DNA from 3 places in the Paenibacillus sp. FSL M7-0896 genome. Region 1 is predicted to be linked to each of the others. Evidence: riboswitches for the same ligand, from Rfam matches in the RefSeq annotation. Region 1 holds a riboswitch; each other region holds the start of a gene.
What was found. A riboswitch is a leader RNA that binds a small molecule or an ion and turns the genes downstream of it on or off. The one in region 1 is predicted to bind thiamine pyrophosphate.
Positions count from the first base shown of each region.

Region 2: it holds a riboswitch for thiamine pyrophosphate, as region 1 does, so the genes downstream of both, MKY12_RS08480 (thiamine phosphate synthase) here and MKY12_RS00515 (ABC transporter substrate-binding protein) in region 1, are expected to answer to the same signal.
Region 3: it holds a riboswitch for thiamine pyrophosphate, as region 1 does, so the genes downstream of both, thiC (phosphomethylpyrimidine synthase ThiC) here and MKY12_RS00515 (ABC transporter substrate-binding protein) in region 1, are expected to answer to the same signal.

Region 1 is NZ_CP150250.1:113,570-121,475, forward strand. Features, by position in the region: gene MKY12_RS00475 (ABC transporter ATP-binding protein) at 1-134, shown strand, start outside; gene MKY12_RS00480 (ABC transporter permease) at 134-871, shown strand; gene MKY12_RS00485 (sensor histidine kinase) at 875-2,032, shown strand; gene MKY12_RS00490 (response regulator transcription factor) at 2,029-2,631, shown strand; gene MKY12_RS00495 (hypothetical protein) at 2,672-2,842, shown strand; gene MKY12_RS00500 (ABC transporter ATP-binding protein) at 2,942-3,766, opposite strand; gene MKY12_RS00505 (ABC transporter permease) at 3,846-4,607, opposite strand; gene MKY12_RS00510 (MTH1187 family thiamine-binding protein) at 4,604-4,897, opposite strand; gene MKY12_RS00515 (ABC transporter substrate-binding protein) at 4,948-6,021, opposite strand; TPP riboswitch at 6,171-6,281, opposite strand; gene MKY12_RS00520 (hypothetical protein) at 6,354-7,805, opposite strand; gene MKY12_RS00525 (MFS transporter) at 7,854-7,906, opposite strand, start outside.
Region 2 is NZ_CP150250.1:2,013,099-2,021,004, forward strand. Features, by position in the region: gene mdh (malate dehydrogenase) at 1-642, shown strand, start outside; gene MKY12_RS08455 (hypothetical protein) at 692-1,117, shown strand; gene MKY12_RS08460 (S-layer homology domain-containing protein) at 1,299-2,549, shown strand; gene MKY12_RS08465 (GNAT family protein) at 2,722-3,249, opposite strand; gene MKY12_RS08470 (SDR family oxidoreductase) at 3,554-4,426, shown strand; gene MKY12_RS08475 (hypothetical protein) at 4,608-5,144, shown strand; TPP riboswitch at 5,200-5,302, shown strand; gene MKY12_RS08480 (thiamine phosphate synthase) at 5,421-6,101, shown strand; gene thiS (sulfur carrier protein ThiS) at 6,098-6,301, shown strand; gene MKY12_RS08490 (thiazole synthase) at 6,332-7,096, shown strand; gene thiH (2-iminoacetate synthase ThiH) at 7,125-7,906, shown strand, end outside.
Region 3 is NZ_CP150250.1:7,512,600-7,520,505, forward strand. Features, by position in the region: gene MKY12_RS32780 (ribose-phosphate pyrophosphokinase) at 1-486, shown strand, start outside; gene MKY12_RS32785 (tetratricopeptide repeat protein) at 653-2,101, shown strand; gene trxB (thioredoxin-disulfide reductase) at 2,148-3,101, shown strand; TPP riboswitch at 3,151-3,257, shown strand; gene thiC (phosphomethylpyrimidine synthase ThiC) at 3,409-5,103, shown strand; gene MKY12_RS32800 (DUF1858 domain-containing protein) at 5,319-5,546, shown strand; gene MKY12_RS32805 (DUF438 domain-containing protein) at 5,561-6,823, shown strand; gene MKY12_RS32810 (ROK family glucokinase) at 7,025-7,906, shown strand, end outside.

The DNA.
Region 1 (7,906 bases):
CAGGGAATACGGATGAGGCGCTGCGGGCTATTTTCGTGAACGGGCTGGCCGTGCAGGATGTACGGATCGACCAGGGGAAGCTGGATGAAGCGTTCGAGCAATTGACCCTGAATCAAGAGGAGGCGGCAGTATGATGAACCCTATGATAGCCCAGTGCAAGGCAGAGCTGCTGCGGATTATCCGCAATCCCTATTATGTATTCTGGTCGCTGCTCATGCCGATTATGTTCTACTTCATCTTCACCCGGGTGGTGAATACGGGGACGGACGATACGAAGCAGTGGCAGGCGCATTATCTGATGTCGATGGCGGCCTTCAGCGTGATGGGCTCGGCGATTATGACCCTCGGCGTCCGGCTGGTGCAGGAGCAGACGCAGGGCTGGAATACGTTTATCCGCATTACTCCGCTGCCGTCTTCGGTATATTTTTTCGGCAAAATGTTCGGTCAGAGCATCATGCATCTGTTCTCGGTTCTGTGCATTTTCGCAGCCGGGTACCTGATTAACGGGGTATCGCTGACAGCAGCGCAGTGGCTGCTTAGCGGACTGTGGCTGCTTGCGGGCTCTCTGCCTTTTCTGGCGCTGGGTACGATTATCGGGTCCATGAAGCGGGTGGATACGGCCAGCGGGGTGAGCAATGTGCTCTATATGGGGCTGGCGGTGGCCGGGGGCATGTGGATGCCTCTGGAGATTATGCCTAAGCTGATGCAGAAGATCGGACACTGGCTGCCGTCCTACAATTATGGAGATGGAGCCTGGGCGATTGTAGCGGGAGATTCCCCGTCGTGGAAGGCCGTACTGCTGCTGCTCGGTTACCTGGCTGTATTTATGTTATTATCGGTCTATATAAGGCGAAAACAGGAAGCGGTGTAATCCATGGTGGCACGTAAGCAGTTCCGGATATTTCCGAAAAGATTCGGTTTCTTCCCCTATATCTGGCTGTTCTATCTGGTGTTCCCGGTGCTGAATCTCGATGGCTACAGCGGCTATAAGCTGGTGTGGGGAGTGGCGCTGCTCCTGCTGTTCCTGGTGATTTACCGCCAGCTCTACTGGGCGGAAGAGAGAACGTATACGGCCTGGCTGGGGCTGCAGATGCTGATTATTGTCGTGCTAACCGTAGTCTATAGCCCCTACAATATGTATATGGGCTTCTTCACCAGCAACTTTATCGGCTGGTATACCGACTTGCGCCGGTTCAGACGGGCCTTGGCCATATTCACAGCTGTGCTGATCACGTTGGCTCTGCTGTCCCTGGATCAAATGTACAGCACGGGGGGATTGCTGTTCATGGTGCCCTTTGCGCTGATGATGCTGATTACTCCCTTCGGTATCCGCTCCATGAACCGGCGGAGGATGCTGGAGAAGGAGCTGGATCAGGCCAATGAGGTGATTAGAGAGATGATCAAGCGCGAGGAACGGATGCGCATCGCCCGCGATCTGCATGACACGATGGGACACACGCTGTCACTGATTACGCTGAAAAGCCAGCTTGTTGAAAAGCTGGTTGTCAAAAATCCCGAGCGGGCGCAGGCGGAAGCCCGTGAGATCCAGCGGACCTCGCGGGCCGCGTTGCGCCAGGTGCGGGAGCTGGTCTCAGAGATGCGTGCAGTCTCAGTTGCCGAAGAGCTGGTTGAGGCAGCGGAGATGCTGCGCAGCGCCGAGATTGCGCTTGAGGTAGAAGGGGATGCAGCGTTGCCGGGCGTATCCGATCTGACGCAGAGTATTCTCAGCCTCTGCATCAAGGAGGGCGTGACCAATATCGTCAAGCACAGCCGTGCGGACCAGTGCCGGATCAGCATCGTAATGACACCCGGCGAGGTACAGATTACGCTGGAGGATAACGGCATAGGGGTAGATGCCTGCGGCTCGGAGAGCACGGATCGCCGGGACGGCAATGGCATGAAGGGAATGGGCGAGCGGCTGGCCCTGATTGACGGTTCACTGACGCTTGCCCAGAGACCCGGAGGGGGAACCCGGCTGACGGTGGTCACACCAAGAGTAGTGAAGGATGGAAAGGATGGGGAAACGGCATGATCAGCATCATAATTGCCGAAGATCAGCGGCTGCTGCGCGGCGCGATGGCATCGCTGCTCGATCTGGAGGATGATATTGAGGTAGCAGGCGAAGCGGGAGACGGGGCGGAGGCGCTGGCTCTGATCGAGCGTGTCCAGCCGGATGTGTGTCTGATGGATATTGAGATGCCGCTGATGAGCGGTCTGGAGGTGGCCGAGCTGCTGAAGTCGCGGGGCTGCCGCACCAAAATCATTATCCTGACCACCTTCGCCCGTCCCGGTTATTTCGAGCGCGGGGTGAAGGCCGGGATTCAGGGGTATCTGCTGAAGGATGAGCCGGTGGATAAGCTGGCGGATGCCATCCGCCGCGTGATGGGCGGGGGCCGCGAGGTCTCGCCCGAGCTGGTCTTCGGCAGCCTGCGCGAAGAGAACCCGCTCTCGGACCGGGAGCGGGAGATTCTGAAGCTGGCTGCCGCAGGCCGCAGCGCCGGAGAGATCGCCGCGGCGCTCCACCTCTCCTATGGCACGGTCCGCAACTACATCTCGGAGATCCTCAGCAAGCTGGAGGTAAAAACACGGATTGAAGCGGTACGGCTGGCGGAGGACAAGGGCTGGATGTAGGGCAGCACGTGGTCCAAATGTAATCGAAAAACCGACCACAATGGGACTGGAGGCAGCACGTGGTCCAAATGTAATCGAAAAACCGACCACAATGGGACTGGGGGCAGCGCGTAGGCCAAATGTAATCGAAAAACCGACCATAATGGGACTGGGGGCAGCACGTGGTCCGAATATAATCGAAAAACCGACCACAATGGGACTGGAGGGGTAGCGTGGTCCAAATATAATCGAAAAAACGATCACATTAGGCTGGCGGGCACATAGCAAATAACCTCCCTACACGGGGAGGTTATACCGCCGGAGTGGTTACTTAGCTCTGGCTCTTCGCCTGCTCTTCGCGCATCCACTCTGAGAGCTGGCGCCGCATCCGGAGGAACTCCGGCGAATCGGCGATCTCTTCGCGGCGCGGACGCGGGAAGGGGACCTCCACGGTGTGGAGGACGGAGCCGGGACGCCCCGAGAAAACATAGATGCGGGTGGAGAGCAGCAGCGCCTCTTCAATGTTATGGGTGATGAACAGCACGGAACGGCGGTTCTCCTCCCACAGCTCCAGCAGCCAGCGCTGCATCTGCTCGCGGGTCAGCGCATCGAGCGCGCTGAACGGCTCGTCGAGCAGCATCAGCTCCTGCGGCGCGAGCATGGCCCGCAGGAAGGCGGCCCGCTGCTGCATGCCGCCGGACAGCATGTGCGGGTAGGCCCGCTCGAAGCCGCCGAGGCCGATCTTCGCCAGCCAGTGGCGCGCAGCCTCGCGGGCCTCCCGCTGCGGGGCGCCTTGCAGCTCGCCGCCAAGCAGGACGTTGTCCAGTGTGCTGCGCCACGGGAACAGCGCGGGCTGCTGCGGCATATAGCTGATCTTGCCGCGCTGCCCGGTCACCGGGATGCCATTCATGCGGACGGTTCCGGTATCCGGCAGCGTAAGGCCGCCGATGATATGGAACAGCGTGCTTTTGCCGCAGCCGGACGGGCCGACAATGGAGACGAATTCCTGCGGCTCCACGGTCAGGGAGACCTGATTCAGCACCTGTGTCTCCCGGCGGCGGTGCTTGAACGACTTGCTGATGCCGCTGACTTCGAGCGCAGGCGGCACACTCCGTGTTCCCAGGCGTCCGTCTCCGTCCGCCTTCTCCAGTTCAATCCTCGTAAGCTCAGACACTTCGCGTAACCTCCTTCAGTTAATTATAAGTACTTCCGTGTTGGGATATCCTCCCGTGGCATTAAGCTTCCTTGCGCGGCTTCCAGCGCACCAGCCATCTCTCCAGGAGGGCAATGAGCGCGAATAATACGAGACTCAGCAGCACGATAATGGCGATGGCCACGAACATCCGGTCCGCACGGTAAGAGGACTTCTGCAGCAGCATATAGTAGCCGATCCCTTTGTCGGCGCCGATCCACTCGGCGACCACTGCGCCCATCACCGCATAAGTGGCGGAGATTTTGAGCCCGGAGAACAGGGAGGGCAGCGAGCCGGGAAGCTCCAGCTTGGTGAAGATCTGCCACTTGCCTGCACCTGCCATCTTCATATAATTCAGCATTACCCGGTCGCTTTGCGTCAGCCCGCCCATGGTCGCAACAGCCACAGGGAAGAAGCAGACGAGGGTGATCAGGATGATTTTGGGCAGCAGGCCGAAGCCGAACCAGATAATCAGCAGCGGGGCAAGCGCAATGGAGGGCACATTCTGGCTGAGAATCAGCAGCGGATAGAGCGCTCGCTTGACCCAGGGCAGCAGATGCAGCAGCAAGGCGGTGAGCAGGCCGATGCCTGTGCCGACCGGGAAGCCGATCAGGGTCAGCCGCAGCGTGGCGGCGGTGTGCTCCCAGATCCCGGAGGCGTTATTCTTCGTCTCACGCGCGATATCCGCGGGGCTGGGCAGCTGGTAAGCCGGGATATCGAACAGCATGACCGATAGCTGCCATATCCCGACAAAAAAGAGGACCGCCACAAAGGGCGGCCACACTAGCTTCCAGGTGCTTCTCACGGCCGGTATTTCTCCGTCAGCTTCTCCATGCTGATGCCGCCCGGATTATGGGCGATCTTGATCTGTGAGATGACACTAGGACTGCCGGAAGCGACCAGCGCCTCATGCATATCACGCACAATATCCAGCAGCTCGGATAGCTCGCCTTCCATCGTAGTCTCCAGCGGATTCACCTGATGCTTCACGCCTGACTTTTGAATCACCTCTATAGCCTTGTCCACGTAAGGGATGGAATCCTCGTTGTTCGGTGTCTTGGGGATTACCTGAATGCTGAGCAGTGTATTAGCCATGATCAATCATCCTTTCAAGTTAAGTATAAGATTCCCGCCATGCGGGTTCATTATGATTCCGGCAAAAATTCATTCGTAAACGTACTCTCCGCATCCAGCGGCTTATCCAGCAGCTTCAGGCCGTACATCCAGTCGGCGTAATTCTTCCAGATCTCAAGCTTCTGCTCACCCCAGCGCGGGGCGTCGTCCTTGTATTTCGGGCTAAGCCATTTCTGACTGGCCAGCACCAGCTTGGGGTCCAGATCAGGTACAGCATCCGACAGTACCGTCGCGGCTTCTTCCGGGTTATCGATAGCGTACTGATAACCCTTGGACGTAGCCTTCAGGAAGGCCTTCACCACTTCAGGATGCTCGGCGATCTCCTTCTCGCTGGTGGTCAGCACCGGTGTGTAGTAATCCAGCTGCGGCGCATAATCCTTAAGATAGAGCATATCCAGCGGCTCCCCGCGCAGCTCGGCTTCCACCCCGGTCCAGGCATAGAAGATCCAGGCGAAGTCAATATCCCGCTTCACGGCTGTGAAAAAGTCCGCTTCGCCGATATTCACCAGCTTCACCTTGGAGACATCCCCGCCTTCGGGGTCCATGATGGCTTTCATGGCAGCCTGCTCCGCAGGGGAGCCCCAGCCTCCGTACGTTTTGCCTTCAAAATCCTTCGGCGTCTTAATATTGCGGTCCTTCGGAGCCGCAAAGCCCGAGGTATTATGCTGAATGATTGCAGCAATCGACACCAGCGGCACATCCTGCAGGCGGGCTAGGGTCAGCGCCTCCTGGGCGCTGATGCCGAACTGGGCTTCGCCGGAAGTGACCATAGTATCAGACCCGGCAGCGCCTGGCTGTACAATCTGTACGTCAAGACCTTCCTCCGCGTAATAGCCCAGCTCCTTAGCTGCATACAGGCCGGTATGATTCGTGTTCGGCGTCCAGTCCAGGGCAATCTTGACCGGAGTCAGCGCCTTAGGTGCATCTGTGGGTGCGACTGCGGTTGCATCAGGTGCAGCCGTACTGTTCCCGGCAGCAGGTGCGCTGGCCCCCGCATTGCCGCTGTTGTTCCCGCCGCCACATCCCGCGACTGTGAGAACCAGCATGGAACTGAGCAGCAGCATTACTGTTTTTTTGACTCCCATTTCTCTTTCTCTCTCCTTCCAGCAACCCCTGGTCTTCAGAGCTTACAGAAACCCTATTCCTGTACATCCTTAGAATCAAAAAAGCGTCCCGAAGATCGGGACGCCAGTTACTTGCGTGAGGGGAATTCAGCTTCAGTACCGCTTAAGGCACTGTGCCGAATGATGATTCCTACGCTGGCATTATCCAGATCAGGTATAAGGGTCAGTATCTTGTGGGATACAATCTCAGCCGGCCAATTCCAGCACCCCTGGTTCTATAAAGTTCACGGGTATTGCTATGTTCTTACGGTGTATTATAGACGGCAGCTTCGACATTGTCCACCCTCTGTGCCTTAATCCCTCGTATAATGCCGCTTCTTGCGGCGGCTGCGGATGCCGTTCCAGATCTCTCTCAGCGTTAAGCCGACACTGACGGTGATCCCCGAGAAGGTCAGGAACAGAGCCAGATACTCGAACGCGGAGTACTCCAGCATTTTGCTCCAGTCAATCTGGCCCTTCAGATCCTCGATGACCTGATTCATCCCGTAGATCCCGCTGATGACCGTAAATACGGTGAGCACCATCAGGAGCGTATCCCGCCGTTTGGCCTGGAATTTGTCCTGATACTGGAACAGGTCATTCAGGGTCATTTTCACCTCATCGAACAGCGCATCATTGCCATACACCTTACGCAGCTGAAAAAAAATCTCCCGCCCCTGCGACTGCGAAATCAGCTCCAGGAAGTAGAATTTGGCCGAGAATTTGTTGATCAGGAAGATCAGATTCTCGATCTCATCGTTGTCGTGGTTGATACGCAGCCGGGAGTGGAGGTTGGCGAGCTTCAGCAGCACGATTTTATGAAAAATACTCAGCAGCATTCCGTAATAATACTCTCCGTACATCTGGCTGATCAGGCCTGCGGCAATCTCCGGCTTCGCCCGGCTCACGCAGCAGAAGGTCTGCTCATTGGTCATATAGTAGGTGTCCGGCCCCCAGCGGCTATAGCAATGCTCCCGGGTGTACTGCTTGATATAATCCGGATCACTTGCACTCATGTAGGGGCTGCCGTCGATGGTCAGACCATCCACCTGAGAGGCACGGTAGAGCATTTCGACACTGATCTCTTCCTCGTCCTCAGGGAGATTAACGCCGTAGAAGGCCTGCACCAGCATTCGTTCATCGACGAAGAAGGGCAGGGTCTCGAAATAATTGCCATTCGTCTCCGCAGGATCGAGATACGGCTCCAGCCCGGCTGCCAGATGCCTGAACACGAAGTCCTCCACCCGGGCAAAAGACTTCTTATGACAATGGATGAAGGTATGCTCATCCTGAACGCTTACATCCTCCAGGTTGCGGAACCGGTCGGCGAATTCGAGTACCATGCTGAAGGGGAGATTCTCCTCCTCAATAGCCACTCTTACCGTCAGGAAGCCCAGCTCGAACGGGCAGAGGAACACATCGGTCGACAGCACGCGGAAGGGAACCGTCTGAAAGGGCATTTGCAGCCCGCACAGCAGATCACTCACCCGGGAAAAGCGGCGGAAGGAATCCCTGTCCTTCTCATGCGGAAACAAGACATGGGCGGCAAAAGGAAGATAGCTGCGCTCCATTTTCTCATGGGATACACAGTGGTTCTCTCCGTAATAGGCATGCTCCAGTTCCTTGTTCTCAAGAAAAAAACGCGTAAATCCATCCTGCTGTAAACTCTCAATCAGCTCTTCATCGACCTCGGCCTTGATGGAGAAGGGGAAAATGAATTGCAGCAAGGCGGTATGCAGAGTGGGCTCGGAATGCAGTTCAGCCATGTGTGGGTTCCATCCTTATTCACAGAATATGGACCTTGTTGTATACAATTACCCGATTCTCCAGGCGGTCACGCTCAGCACGAATAACAGCGCGGCAAAAG
Region 2 (7,906 bases), 1.9 Mb from region 1:
GCGAATATCGTCAGATCGGTCTGCGGGAATGTGAAGCGCGTGGCCCCAGAGTCCATTGTGATCATACTGACCAATCCGGTGGATGCGATGACATACGTGGCCTATCATGCGCTCGGCTTCCCCAAGAACCGTGTCATCGGGCAATCCGGGGTGCTGGATACGGCCCGCTACTGCACCTTCATCGCTCAGGAGCTTAATGTATCGGTAGAGGATGTACGCGGCTTCGTGCTGGGCGGCCATGGTGACGATATGGTGCCGTTAGTGCGTTATTCCAGCGTAGGCGGTATTCCAATCGAGACGCTTATCCCGGCAGATCGCATTGCAGAGATTGTGCAGCGTACCCGTGTGGGCGGCGGTGAAATTGTCAGCCTGCTTGGGAACGGCAGCGCGTACTATGCTCCGGCAGCATCCCTGGTTCAGATGGCGGAGGCTATTCTCAAGGACAAGAAACGGATCATACCGGTAATCGCTCTGCTTGAGGGTGAATACGGCTATGAGAACCTGTTCATGGGAGTTCCTGCGCTTCTGGGAGCAGAGGGCATTGAGCGGATTTTTGAACTGGAGCTTACGGCGGAGGAACAGGCGGCACTCGACCAGTCCGCTGATTCGGTCCGCGCGGTGACTTCCTCTGTAACCATGTAACCCCGGCAGTCTGCCGAAGGCCTCACATTCAAAATTGGAGGAGATTACAATGGGTCATATTTTCTTTTTTCTGCATATGATCGGGACACTGGCACTCGGTTTCTATCTGGTGCTGCCGTTTATCTTAAGCGGGACGGCTAAGCTGTCCTCCCCGGCGAAGGAAGGCACGCTCAGTGCAATCGGCGGATTCAACCGCTTTGCCCAATACGGGCTGGTGATTCAGCTGCTGACCGGCGGCTACATGATGACTAAGGGCGAGTATTCTGTACCTTGGATGATCATTGTTACGGTGCTTCTGCTGGCTATGTTCGCGTTCGGCGGGATTATGACCAAGCCTCTGCGCCTTGCTGCGGCTGGCATGAGAGAGAACCGCGATGTCTCTGCGGAGACTGCCAAGATCCGTACCATGAGTCTGCTGCTGATGGTCTCGCTGGTCGTCATGATCTTTTTCATGGTCTACAACACAATTATCTAAATAACCTGCTGCCGGATGGGCAGTGTGATAACAGCTCTGGAAGCCTCGGCCTCCAGGGCTGTTTCGCATGTCTGGATGCACATGGTTGGATATTGTTCCCAACGGCTATGTATTCCGGTACACTGTGATTAGGTGCTTGGTTCATTTGGCATCACATACATACTTAGGAGTGAGCGCAGTAATGATAGGAAGAAAATTAGTAACGGTCGGGCTGAGTCTGGGCTTGCTGCTGGGTTCAGCCGGGCATATGTCTGCGGCAGCCGATTATGAAGGACACTGGGCGCAGAAGCAGATGAGCCGCTGGCTGGAAAAGGGATGGCTGAAGGGATTCGCGGACGGGTCAGTCCGGCCGGATCAGGCGATCACTAGAGCGGAATTTATCGCGTTAATCAACCAGTTGGCCGGGCTGACGACTGAGAGCAAGGTGAAGGCTGATTTCAGCGATCTGCCTAAGACGAGCTGGGCATACGAAGAAATCTCGAAAGCGCTGGAAGTGGGCATCATCAAGGGTTACGGAGGCACGATTCGTCCGGGCGATCCCGTTATGCGCCAGGAGGCGGCGATTATGGTGAGCAGAATGATGTATTTTGAGACGGGAAGCACGGAGGTATTATCCATGTTCAGCGATAAGGATCAGATTGCAGGCTGGAGTGAAGCCGATGTCGCTGCACTGATCAATGACGGAGGAATGAAGGGGTACCCGGACGGGCGGTTTGCTCCAGAACAGGCGATGACCCGGGCCGAAGCAATTGCACTGCTGGATTATTACAATGTCACAAGCGGCGGCTTGCAGAGTGTAACTATCGGCCGTTCTGAGGGGCTCGGAAGCTTTAAACCAGGAGCTATCAAATACTATAATAATGTCACTGTATCCGGCTATGATGTGCTGCTGCAGAATCTGAAGATTTTTGGAGACCTGGTCCTGGAGGAAGGAATCGGCAACGGAGAGGTGAACTTGGACAGTGTTGAAGTACTAGGCAAGGTCATCATACAGGGAAGCGGAGATCCCTCAGTGCAGCTCAAGAACACAACCATGAACCAAGTGATTGTGCAGAAGAATAGTGGAACTGCCCGCCTGCTCACCGAAGGTACAACCTGGGTGAAGGCATTGTCGGTACAGTCCGGTGTAAATCTGGAAGAGGGGGAGGGTACCGGAGACGGGTTCACAGATATTGATCTGCCATCCGGCCTTGCAGCCGGGATCGTAGTGACGCTTAACGGCAATTTCGGAGATGTGAACATTGAAGCCAAAGGACCCTTCCTCCACCTGCAAAAAGGCTCCATACGCACGCTTAAGACCGCTGCCACTGCAACAGGGGTTAAGATAGAGCTGGATGAAGGGACAACGGTGACGCAGGCGATTCTAAATACTTCAACAAAGGTTAGGGGTGCGGGTAAGGTTCAGGATGCAATTGTGAAGGAAGATGAATAGAGTTCTGGAAATAAGGCCGTTATCCCAAGGAGTGAGGTCTTGTCATGAGGGGCGATGTACTGCTATGAAGAGATATCGACCCGATGTATGCGAAAACAAACATGTCTTTCAAGGCACAGCTCCAGCATGAAAATGAGCAACGTGCCTAAAAACAGAATACAGCATCCTTCCGCTATATCCCGGTAATCGCCCGGTACTCCCGGTCCAGTATCGCATAAAAGTATTGGTTCACCCACTGGTCATTCCAGTGTATTTCTTCCCGGAATACGCCTTCGCGGGTCAGGCCCAAGCGTTCCAGCACCTTGATGGATGCGGTATTGTATTCATTGCACATAGCCACGACTCTATGGGCCTTCCATTCTTCAAAAGCAAGCTTCAAGGCCAGCTGCGCCGCCTCGGTGCCGTAGCCTTGCCCCCGGTATTCAGGGAACAGGCTGTAGCCCAACTCCCAGCTCTCGCGCTCTTTTACATACCAATGTATACTCAGTTCCCCTACAGGGGTTGCTTCGGGAGTGGCTAGCCTGATCAGGAATTGTCTATGCCAGTCGCTCTGGATTCGTTCCGCCACAGTCTTCCGGACTGCCTCCTTGTCGGTTGGAATCATATCCTCGAAGGGCCAGAGTGAAGCGCTCATTTCCAGATCTGTGATGAAATCGATATCGTCCGGGGTGACCGGAGATAAGGTGATTCTTGCATTCATTGTGCGATACCCTCCTGCTAGTATGATTTCGATACGATCTTGCCGTGGTTCCTCACAAAGTATAGGACATTCCCCTTAGCGGATATAGATAATATTCTTTTTGGAAACGTTCGTTCCTTACCGTACTACCGTTCCGATATAGGCACCGTTGAATGAAGATTGGCTGTTTGGGCGGCTGCCAAGTGTGGTAAGTAACATAACGTACAGTCAAGCAGGCACACTGCCTGATGCATAAACACCAGACCTTAAGCCATGCTAACATGATTAATCAACAATACTGTGGACAGCGAAAGGAGAATGGATTATGCCAGACACTAACAAACAACCTGTCAAAACTCTGCCCCCGCAGGTACAGGATCAGCGCCCGGGAATTGAGAGTGAGATGAACCCGCTCCCGGAGTTTGAGACACCGGCGTACAAGGCAGCAGGCAAGCTGCTGGGCAAGGCTGCGCTCATTACCGGAGGCGACAGCGGGATCGGGCGTGCGGTTGCCGTTCATTTTGCCAAGGAGGGCGCGGATGTGGTGATCTCCTACTTGAACGAGCATGAGGATGCGGAAGAGACCAAGCGCCAGGTTGAGCAGGAGGGCAGAACGTGTATTCTGATCGCCGGAGATATCGGGGACGAATGCTTCTGTCAGAGCTTGATACGTCAAACCGTTGAAGGACTCGGCAAGCTTGACATCCTGATTAACAATGCGGCGGAGCAGCATCCGCAGGACCATATTGAGGACATTACAGCGGAGCAGCTGGAGCGTACGTTCCGGACGAATATTTTCTCCATGTTCTACCTGACGAAGGCAGCTATGCCTCATCTTAAAAAAGGCGCTACGATCATTAACACGACCTCCATCACGGCGTATCGCGGCAGCCCGCAGCTGCTGGACTATTCGTCCACCAAAGGAGCCATTCTCAGCTTCACTCGTTCGCTGTCAATGAATCTGGCCGATAAGGGCATCCGCGTGAACGCAGTAGCGCCCGGACCGATCTGGACCCCGCTGATTCCGTCAACCTTTGACGCGAAGAAGGTCAGTGAGTTCGGCGGCACCCAGCCGATGAAGCGCCCGGGGCAGCCTGAAGAGCTGGCACCGGCGTATGTATACCTGGCCTCGGACGATTCCTCCTATGTGAGCGGACAGGTGATGCATGTGAACGGCGGTGAGGTTGTCAACGGATAATGGGTGCAGAATAAGATCTGGATGCAGATTCTTTAATCGGCATCTTCAGAAATCGTGTGCAACATATAAATTCTATTTTTAAAAAGCCTAACCGCTTGCCGGTAGGCTTTTTTTCAGCGCTTGTAACTATTACAATATAATTCCGTCTATTTAGATAATTTGATATGAATAGGGGATTGGGATGCTTAGAAAAAAAGGATTCATTCTATCTGCAGCGGGGATTTTAGTTTTTCTGGTAGTGTTCATTTATTTGACTCCTTTTGCAGGAAGACTTGTGGCAAATACAAGATTGGAAGGAAATGCAAAAAGCATTGGGATTAGAATTACACAGGAATCGCCGCCGCTACCCCTTGTTACTTCCGGGAAAACCCAAATTCCGGTTACCCAAGGCAGCTATTGCTGGGGAAAATTAGGATGTGCGGATTATGCAGGAGGACAATCCATGGTACAGGGGGTTACTCCCACTGCTATAGCCCCTGAGGGGGGGATCAATGTTGCTTTTACTTATAAACCGGCACCCGGCGGGTTAACCGTTCAGCAATTTGTCGATGATAAAGAAGTGCAAATTCCATTGAAGAACGGCTCTTTTAATGCTCCAAAAGAACAAGGCGTTTATTACTACGGCATATCAGCATTCTGGACATCCGAGGATGGTAAATTTTCAGAAGGGAGTTCATCCGTGGCTTTTGTAATTGAAGTAAAATCTACGAAAGAATAGCTCTAACAGGAATTATATGCTAATATACAAAAAGCAAGGCCAAACAATAGCATAGAACGATCACTAGGGGAGCCGCAAGGCTGAGACGGGCGTATCTGCTCGGACCCTTTGAACCTGATCTGGGTTATACCAGCGTAGGGAAGTGGAGAACGAATATTGCAGCGGGGGTATACGGCTAATACCGGTATTCCTGTTTCTATTCCAGACTGCTTCCTTATGGGGGCGGTCTTTTTTGTGTTTGGAGGTAGGGATCAGCGTAGTGCTGAGGAGAGGAAGGTGGACGTGTTGCACGAAATTCATGTCATCTCAGACGGACGGCTCCACCCTGAGAAGCTTGCGGAGCTGGCTGCGGCGGTACATCCCATGGTGGATTATATCCATCTCCGGGAAAAAGCCATGTCCGCCCGCGAACTGCTGGCGGCGGCGCAGCAGATGCTTCAGGCCGGGGTTCCGCCTTCGAAGCTGGTCATAAATGACCGGATCGATGTTGCCTTGGCCGCTGGGGCAGGCGGTGTACAGTTGGCCTGGCATAGCCTTCCGCCAGCCGCAGCACGCGGGCTTGCACCGGGCCTGCGGATCGGCAGATCGGTACACTCGCAGGAAGAGGCTGCGGAGGCTGGAAGGCAAGGAGCAGACTTCTGCCTCTACGGGCATGTTTTCCCGACAGCTTGCAAGTCGGGGCAGCAGGCACGGGGACTTGCGCAACTGGCCGAGGCTGTCCGCTGGAGCCGCATCCCGCTGATTGCGCTTGGAGGGATTACCCCGGGTAATGCCGGAGCGGTGCTGGCCCAAGGGGCGGCTGGCATTGCTGTCATGTCGGGGATCTGCGGAGCCCCGGACCCGGTGGCAGCGGCCATGGCGTACAGGGAAGCGGTCCACAGGGACAGGGCAGCGGAGCTGGCTGAAGCGCTGGATATGGCTCAAACACAGGGCACAGCAGGAGGTGAACAGGCATGAATGTGACCGTTAACGGAAAGAGGCAAAGAATCGAAGAGAGCTGCCGGACACTGGAGGATCTGCTCTCCCGGCCCGAGTGGGCCGGTAAGCTGGTGATTGTCGAACTGAATGGTGAGCTTGCTGGCAGAGAGGTTTACGGAGAGACACTGCTCAGTGAGGGGGACCGGGTGGAGCTGGTTCATTTTGTAGGCGGAGGCTGAACACGAAGACTTATCCCAGGAGGCGTTAACATGCAAGATCCATTGATGATTGGCGGAGTGACTCTAACCAGCAGACTGTTCATTGGTACCGGAAAATACAGCCGCAACACCCTCATTCCCGAGGTGATTACGCGATCAGGCTCACAGGTCATTACCGTTGCTCTGCGCCGGGTGGACCCGGAGAGCAGTGACAATATTGTCAGCCATATTCCTTCCCATATGACCTTACTGCCTAATACCTCCGGTGCGCGCACCGCAGAGGAAGCAGTACGGATTGCCCGGCTGGCGAGATCGGCGGGGCTGGGGAACTGGGTGAAGATTGAGGTCATCAACGACCAGAAATATTTGCTGCCGGATAATACCGAGACCATCCGGGCGACCGAGATCCTTGCAGCAGAGGGCTTCGTGGTGCTTCCGTATATGAGTCCTGACCTGTCCGCCGCCCTGCGGTTGAAAGCAGCGGGGGCTGCGGCCGTGATGCCGCTGGGAGCGCCGATCGGGTCCAACCGCGGACTGCAGACCAAGGAACTGATCCGGATTCTGATCTCCGAGACGAATCTGCCGGTGATCGTGGATGCCGGAATCGGCAGACCGTCCGAGGCGGCTGAGGCGATGGAGATGGGGGCCGCAGCGGTGCTGCTTAATACAGCGATTGCCACCGCCTCGGATCCGCTGCTGATGGCAGAAGCCTTCCGTGACGCGGTAGCCGCAGGGCGCAAGGCTTATCTCGCCGGACTGGGGCCTGTGGAAGAGACGGCGGCAGCCTCTTCACCGTTGACCGGGTTCTTGGCCTGACAGATGGAATAGGAAGGAGAGAACGGTTATGAGCTTTTATGAGACGATGACCCGGCTGGAGCAGCTTCCTTACGGGACGCTATGGAGCCGGTATACGGCAGAGGATGTGAAGCGTGCGCTTCGTGCAGAGCGGGTGGATGAAGAGGGGCTGATGGCACTGTTGTCACCGGCAGCGGAGCCTTATCTGGAGGAGATGGCGCAGAAGGCGCACCGCTTAACGCGTACGCATTTCGGCCATGTGATGCAACTGTTTACACCGATGTACCTGGCTGATTATTGCGTGAATCACTGCACGTATTGCAGCTTCAGTTCTATTTATGATTTTCCGCGCAAAAAACTGACGCTGGAGCAGGTCGCCCGGGAAGCGGAGACCATCGCAGCCACAGGCCTGCGCCACATTCTGATTCTGACCGGAGAATCCCGCAGGGACAGTCCGGCCGGTTATGTGAGGGACTGCGTGAATGTGCTGCGCCGCTATTTTGCCTCCGTCAGCATTGAAGTGAATCCGCTCTCGACAGCAGAATATGCTGAGCTCAGAGAAGCTGGCGTGGACGGTCTGACGCTCTATCAGGAGGTCTACCATCAGGAAACTTATCGTGCGCTGCATGTAAAAGGACCCAAACGCGTCTACCGCAACCGTCTGGACGCTCCCGAACGGGGCTGTCAAGCCGGGTTCCGTTCGGTGAATATCGGAGCCCTGCTTGGCATGTACGAATGGCGCCAGGAGGCGCTGGCCACTGCGCTGCATGCGAGATATTTGCAGGACAAGTACCCGGAATGCGAAATCGGGCTGTCGACTCCCCGGTTCCG
Region 3 (7,906 bases), 330 kb from region 1:
TATCTGAAGGTGAAGGGGCTTACCGATCTGGTCGTGGTCTCCCCGGATGCGGGACGAGCGTCCATGGCGGAGAAGCTGGCCAGCCGGCTGGATTCGCCGTTCGCCATCATGATTAAGAAGCGTCCGGCGCATAATGAATCGGTGATTACGCATGTCATTGGTGATGTGGAAGGCAGGACGCCAATCATTATAGAGGATCTTATAGATACCGGAACCACGATCGTCAATGTGGTGGAGGGCCTGAAGGAGCGGGGCGCCCGGAACAGTATCGTCTGTGCTACGCACGGACTGTTCTCCGGGGATGCGCTTGAGCGGATGGATCATCCCAATATCGACGAGATTGTCATTACCGATTCCATTGCCCTGCCGGACGAGCATTCCAGCAGATTCGCAGTGCTCTCGGTAGCTCCCATGCTGGCTGAGGCCACGCGTATTATCATCGAGGGCGGTTCCATAGATAAGCTGTTCAGAGACGCGGGGATTTAACTCCCGTGTCTTTTTTTGAGCTTTTCCCTCCCGTTAGCTCTCTCTCTGAGACTTGAGAATCTCGTTGCCACATGTGGTATACTGTGTGAAGAAGACAGCCGAGACCATAAATGGAAACGAACAGGTAAGGCTAGGGAAGCTGAAACAAGGGAGGTGCCTTGCTTCCATGATAGAGAGAACTTCAGAGAATGCCGCGGAGCACAGTAATGTCATTCCGGTCACTCTGGATGCCAATTTTTTCTTTGAAAGAGCCGTTCGGTCGCTGGACCGCTTTCAATATGATAAGGCATTAAGAAATTTTCGCAAAGCTGTTGAATATGAGCCGGATAATCCGGTGAATCATTGCAATATGGCGGGTATATTATCTGAGATGGGCAATTATACCGCATCTAACGAGATTCTTATCCATGTTCTGGAGAAAATCGACCCCGCTATGACAGAATGCCATTTCTACATGGCTAATAACTTCGCCAATATGGAAAGCTTTGAAGAGGCGGAGCGCTCGCTGGTCACTTACTTGGAAGAGGATGCTAACGGCGAGTTCATGACCGAATCCGAAGAACTGATGGAGCTGCTGCAATATGAGCTGAACCGGCCTGCTCCGCTGGTGCGTATCCGCAGCCGTGAGGGAGTCGTAGAGCATGACCGGGCGCGGAGTCTGCTGGAGGAGGGTAAGTTCCCTCAGGCTGTAGAGCTGCTGGAGGAGATCACTGCGGGTACCCCGGATTTTTTGGCTGCGCATAATAATCTGGCACTAGCTCATTTCTATATGGGCCGGTTCGCCAAGGCGAAGGAATGTCTGAATGAGGTGCTGAAGCAAGACCCCGGCAATCTGCACGCTCTGTGCAATATGGCCATCTTCCTGCAGTATGCAGGAGATAAGGAACAGCTTGAAACGCTGCTGGGTATGCTTGAAGCAACGGTGCCGTTCCATCAGGAGCATGTATTCAAAATGGCTACAACCATGGGTATCCTGGGCCGGCACGCTGCCGCTTACAGCCATTTCCGCCGTCTGCTGAAGGATGAGGAGGTCGCCGGAGACGCCGGGCTGTATCATTACTGTGCCGCGGCGGCAAGCAATAGCGGAAAACATGATGAGGCGCTGCGCTGCTGGAGACAGGCAGCCAAGCTGGACCCTGCTTCAGCTGTCCCGGCGTTCTTCCTGTCCCAGCTCCAGCAGGCCCGGGCAGAAGGACAGCCTATGCCTGCTGTCAGCTATAACTATCAGCTGCCCTTCCAGGAGCAGCTGAAGCAGTGGAAGGGCAATACAGGCAGATTCACTGAAGAAGTGCGGAATAATCCGCTGCTGCGCGCCTCGTTCTTCTGGGCGCTGCGCTACGGCGATTCTGCTACGAAGCTTCAGGTGACCGAGGCTCTCCGCTGGATTGAGGACGAGGAGATGTCCGAGGTACTGCGCGGAGTTCTGGAGCAGGAGCCGCTGCAGGAGGACCGCCTGCAGGAGGCGGCATTGTTCAGCCTTCAGCGGCTGATCGGGGAGAACCTGAATGAAGCCGGCGGCTCGCCCGGCGAAGAGCAGGAGCCTGCGGCTGCTCCCGGACCCAAGGGGATGCTGCCCGGAACCGGCGGCTTATCGCCGTCCACTACCCGTATTTGAAGCAATTGCTGTTGTAAGAACACCTACTTGTAAGGAGGCCAATGTAATGTACAAAACGATTGTAATCGGAACAGGCCCGGCCGGGCTGACTGCCGCGATTTATCTGGCGCGTGCGAACCTGAGCCCGCTGATCATTGAAGGCTTGCAGCCGGGGGGACAACTGACAACGACGACAGAAGTGGAGAACTTTCCAGGCTTCCCTGAAGGGATTCTGGGTCCGGACCTGATGGACAATATGCGCAAGCAGGCGGAACGCTTCGGCGCTGAATTCAAGAATGGCTGGGTGGAGTCGGTGGACTTCTCACAGCGTCCGTTCAAGGTAACAGTGGACGGAATGGGTGTACTGGAAGCGGAGTCGGTTATTATTTCAACCGGCGCCTCTGCAAGATATCTGGGCATTCCGGGCGAGCAGGAGAATGTGGGACGCGGGGTCAGCACCTGTGCGACCTGTGACGGCTTCTTTTTCCGTAATAAAAAGATTGTCGTCGTCGGCGGCGGAGACTCCGCCATGGAGGAAGCCAGCTTCCTGACCCGCTTTGCATCCAGCGTAACGCTGGTTCACCGCCGTCCCGAGCTGCGGGCCTCGAAGATCATGCAGGACCGGGCGCGTGACAACAGCAAGGTAACCTGGGCCTTGAACCGCACACCGGTTGAAGTAACGGTAGGAGAGACCGGAGTGAAGGGCCTTACGGTGCTTAACAATGAGACAGGTCTGACAGAATTGGTGGAGGCAGACGGCGTGTTCGTAGCGATTGGACACACACCGAACACAGCCTTCTTGGGCGGGCAGATCAATACGGATGAGAATGGCTATATTGTGGTCAACCCGGGTACCACCGAGACCAACATCCCGGGTGTATTCGCCTGCGGCGATGTACAGGATACCCGTTACCGTCAAGCGATATCGGCAGCGGGAACCGGTTGTATGGCCGCTATGGATGCCGAGAAGTTCCTGGAAGGCACGATGGTGCACGACTGGAGCGAATCGCTGGACAAATAACGGGTTTACAAGAATTACCCATACAGGTAAAATGTATTTAATTAGATAAGATACCCACTAGGGGAGCCTGAATAGGCTGAGACGGGAAAATTGAATTTCCGGACCCTTGAACCTGATCTGGATCATACCAGCGTAGGAAAGTGGAGTCGGACCTTTTTTGAATACAGTCTTATTTGGCTGTTCCTTTAATAAAGCCGCTCCAGGTGGAGCGGCTTTTTGACTTGCAGGAATCTATAGATTCTTCAGCTCAATCTGCTGCGTGACCTCTTATCTGATGAGTGTACAGAGCGAAGAGGAGGAGATTGAAATGACAGGAATGGGTAAAAACGAAGAGGTGGATCTTTCGGGATTCCCCGCAAGCCGTAAAGTGTATGTGGAGGGCTCACGCCCGGATATCCGGGTGCCAATGCGGGAGATCAGCCTCAGCAGAACCGAAGGCGTTGCCGGGGAAGAGGAAAATGCTCCGCTGCGTGTCTATGACACAAGCGGTATGTACACGGATGCCGCGGAGGAGACGGATATTCGGAGGGGGCTGCCGCCGCACCGTTCAAGCTGGATCGCGGAGCGTGGCGATTCGGAGGAGTACACCGGAAGAGCCGTCCGGCCGGAGGATAACGAAATTCGCAGAGAGGGGGCTGCCGCAGAAGCTTATCCAGGACTGCGCAGGAATCCGAGGCGGGCCTATGCAGGCGGCAATGTGACCCAGCTGCATTATGCAAGGCAAGGGATCATCACACCGGAAATGGAGTATATTGCGATCCGGGAGAATATCCGGCCGGAGTTCGTAAGGGATGAGGTGGCTGCGGGCCGTGCTATTATTCCGGCCAATATCAATCACCCGGAGAGTGAGCCGATGATTATCGGCCGTAACTTCCTGGTGAAGATCAATGCCAACATCGGAAATTCGGCGGTCACTTCTTCTATTGAAGAGGAGGTGGAGAAGATGCGGTGGGCGACCCGTTGGGGGGCTGATACCATCATGGATCTCTCCACCGGCTCTAAGATCCATACCACCCGGGAGTGGATTATCCGCAATTCTCCTGTGCCGGTCGGGACAGTGCCCATATACCAGGCGCTGGAGAAGGTGAACGGTATAGCCGAGGACTTAACCTGGGAGCTCTATCGCGACACGCTGATTGAGCAGGCGGAGCAGGGGGTGGATTACTTCACCATTCATGCCGGGGTGCTGCGGCGCTATATTCCGCTCACTGCCCGGAGAATGACCGGCATCGTATCCCGGGGCGGATCGATTATGGCTGCCTGGTGCCTGGCCCATCAGCAGGAGAACTTCCTGTACACACACTTCGAAGATATATGTGAGATCATGAAGACGTATGATGTGGCCTTCTCGCTGGGGGATGGCCTGCGCCCCGGCTCTATCGCCGATGCCAATGACGAAGCTCAGTTCGCCGAGCTGGAGACGCTGGGAGAGCTGACGGCGCTTGCCTGGAAGCACGATGTTCAGGTTATGGTAGAAGGTCCGGGCCATGTGCCAATGCACAAGATCAAGGAGAATATGGACAAGCAGCTTGAGATTTGCCACGAAGCCCCTTTTTACACCCTCGGTCCGCTAACTACGGATATTGCACCCGGCTATGATCACATCACTTCGGCCATCGGGGCAGCGATAATCGGGGGGCTTGGAACGGCAATGCTGTGTTACGTTACACCTAAGGAGCATTTAGGCCTGCCTGACAAGAATGATGTGCGAGAAGGAGTCATTACCTACAAAATTGCTGCACATGCCGCAGACCTCGCCAAGGGACATCCGGGTGCGCAGGACCGGGACAACGCGCTGTCCAAGGCGCGGTTCGAGTTCCGCTGGCGCGACCAGTTTCATCTCTCCCTGGACCCGGAAAGGGCGCAGGCGTATCATGATGAGACCCTGCCTGCGGAGGGGGCAAAGCAGGCGCATTTCTGCTCGATGTGCGGCCCTAAATTCTGCAGCATGCGGATTTCGCATGATATCCGGCATTCCCATAGATGGAGCCAATCACTGTAACTTAGCTGCATGACCTAATCTATATGTAGGTACGTTGTTCATGGCCGAGAGGCCGTGATTAGAGCGGAAACGTATTATTCTGAGGCTATCCCCCCAAGCTGAATGGCTGGCGGGGATAGTCTTTTTGTAGTTAGTGATTACAATCACAATTCACCCCTGTACCCTATGCTAAGCTGGTGTTGAGAAGAATTCTCATTAGTGAGGTGTGCAAAAGGATGAGCAAAGCGTTGAAGCTGGATGAATCGGTCTTTGAGCTGGTAACCAGGCACCCGGAAATTGTTGAGATCATGGTGGAACTGGGTTTTCGTGATATTGCGAAGCCTGGAATGCTGCAGACTGCAGGACGATTCATGACCCTGTCCAAAGGAATGAAATTAAAGAAAATAGAGCTGGAAACCGTTCGGCTGGCCTTTCAGCAGCATGGTTTCGAGATTATAGAATAGAAGGAGAGACTACGATGAGCGAACTGATTAATAACCGCGAGGTCGATATTCCGGAACAGACACGCCGCCAGGCTATGCTGAGAGAGATCATCAAGGAGCTGCATGCGGGCAAAAGCGTGGAGGAGGTTAAGGCGCGTTTTGAAGAAGCGGTAGGCGATGTTACGGTGGAGGAAATCTCCGCCATGGAGCACTCTCTGATGACCGAGGAAGGCATTCCGGTAGAGGAAGTACAACGCCTCTGCTCCGTGCATACGGCAATCTTCAAGGGCTCGATTGAACAGATCCACCGTTCTTCTAAGCCTGAGGAGCAGCCCGGTCATCCCGTGCATACGTTCAAGCTGGAGAACCGGGAGATCGAACGTCTGGTCAACTTCCGGCTGGAGCTGCATGCGGATAAGTTCAAGAAGAACGCCAGCGATGAGATTATCTATAAGCTGCTGGAGGACCTGAGTCTGCTGCTGGATCTCGACAAGCACTACAGCCGCAAGGAGAATCTGCTCTTCCCTTACCTGGAGAAGTACGGCATATACGGTCCTACGAAGGTAATGTGGGGAGTGGATGACGGAATCCGCAATATGATCAAGGAAGCCAAGAAGGCGCTTAGCGCCTATAACGGGGACAGCGGGCAGATTACAGCCGCACTGGAGGAGATCATTAAGGAAGTCAATGAGATGATCTTCAAGGAAGAGAATATTCTGCTCCCGATGGCGCTGGATAAGCTGACTGAGGATGAGTGGGTCAAAATCGCCCGCGAAAGCGATGAAATCGGCTTCTGCCTGACTGCGCCCGACCAGGAATGGATACCGGAACGTGCAGCGGAGCCTGAGGGTGCTGATGTTCCGGCGGAAGAAGGGGAAGGCCTGTCCCCGCAGGGCTTCATCCGGTTCGAGACCGGGCTGCTGTCGCTACACCAGCTCGAGACGCTGATGAATCATCTGCCGGTGGATCTGACCTTTATCGACGAGAACGATGTCGTCCGCTACTTCTCGCATGGCAAGGAACGGATCTTCGCCCGGACGAAGGCCGTTATCGGCCGCACCGTACAGAACTGCCATCCGCCGCAAAGTGTGCATGTTGTTGAGAAGCTGCTGGCTGATTTCAAAGCCGGAGTGAAGGATGCCGAGGATTTCTGGATTAATATCAAGGATAAATTCATCTATATCCGTTATTTCGCCGTGCGGGATGCAGAAGGCCGTTATATGGGGACGCTGGAATTCACCCAGAATATTGCACCGATCCGTGCCCTTGAGGGCCAGAAGCGGATTTTGTCCGAATAGCATTAAGGTATCTGGCACCCTACAATAGAAGAGAATGAACGGACTTTCTTGCCTGCCTGGTGAGAAAGTCTTTTTGTTAACAAATAAGAACTGAAGTCCATTGCCCCGGGTGTATCGCCTTTCCTTGACCGCAGGGGAGGGTTCTATTATAGTGGGTACGTAGGATTAACTATTTTAGCATAGAAAAAGGTGGCTTGTAACATGTCTGAACATATCTACGTTGGCGTGGATTTAGGTGGTACCACGATTAAGGTTGGAATCTGTAATGCCGAGGGAAGCCTGCTGCACACTTACGAAGGTCCGACAGGGACTGCGGATGGCGTCGATGCTGTCATCGATAATATCGAGAAGTATGTACGCCAGATTGTGGAGGACTCTCCGTACTCCTGGGACCAGCTGGCTGGTGTCGGTGCGGGACTGGCCGGATTTACGAATATTCGTGAAGGTATCATCATCCTTGCGCCCAACATAGGATTTAGAGATGTGCCGATCCGCTCCATTCTGGAGGGTCGCCTGAACAAGCCAGTCAAAATAGACAATGATGCCAACGTGGCTGCACTGGGCGAAGCCTGGAGCGGTGCAGGGCGCGGCATAGAGAATTGTGTCTGCTATACGCTCGGTACGGGTGTGGGCGGCGGTATTATCATTAATGGTAAGGTGTATCAGGGATTTGCCGGTCTGGCCGGCGAGCTTGGACATATCTCCGTGGTGCCCGATCTGGAAGCGATCCAGTGCGGCTGCGGGAACATGGGCTGTTTGGAAACCGTTTCCTCAGCGACAGGCATTATCCGTATGGCGAACGATGCTGTAGCACGCGGGGACCGGACCTCCTTGTCCACCGTTGAAAAAATCGCTGCGAAGGAAGTATTCGATGCCGCCAAGGCAGGCGATGAAGCTGCGCTGCGGATTGTGAACCGGGCGGCCTTCTACCTGGGCAAATCAATGGCCTCCGTTGCAGCGGTCCTGAACCCTGAAGTATTCATCGTCGGCGGCGGAGTCTCCAAGGCAGGCGATATTCTGTTCGATGAAGTCCGCCGGGTATTCGCCAAGCTGGCGCCTGCCCCTCTGCAGACCGGTGTTACG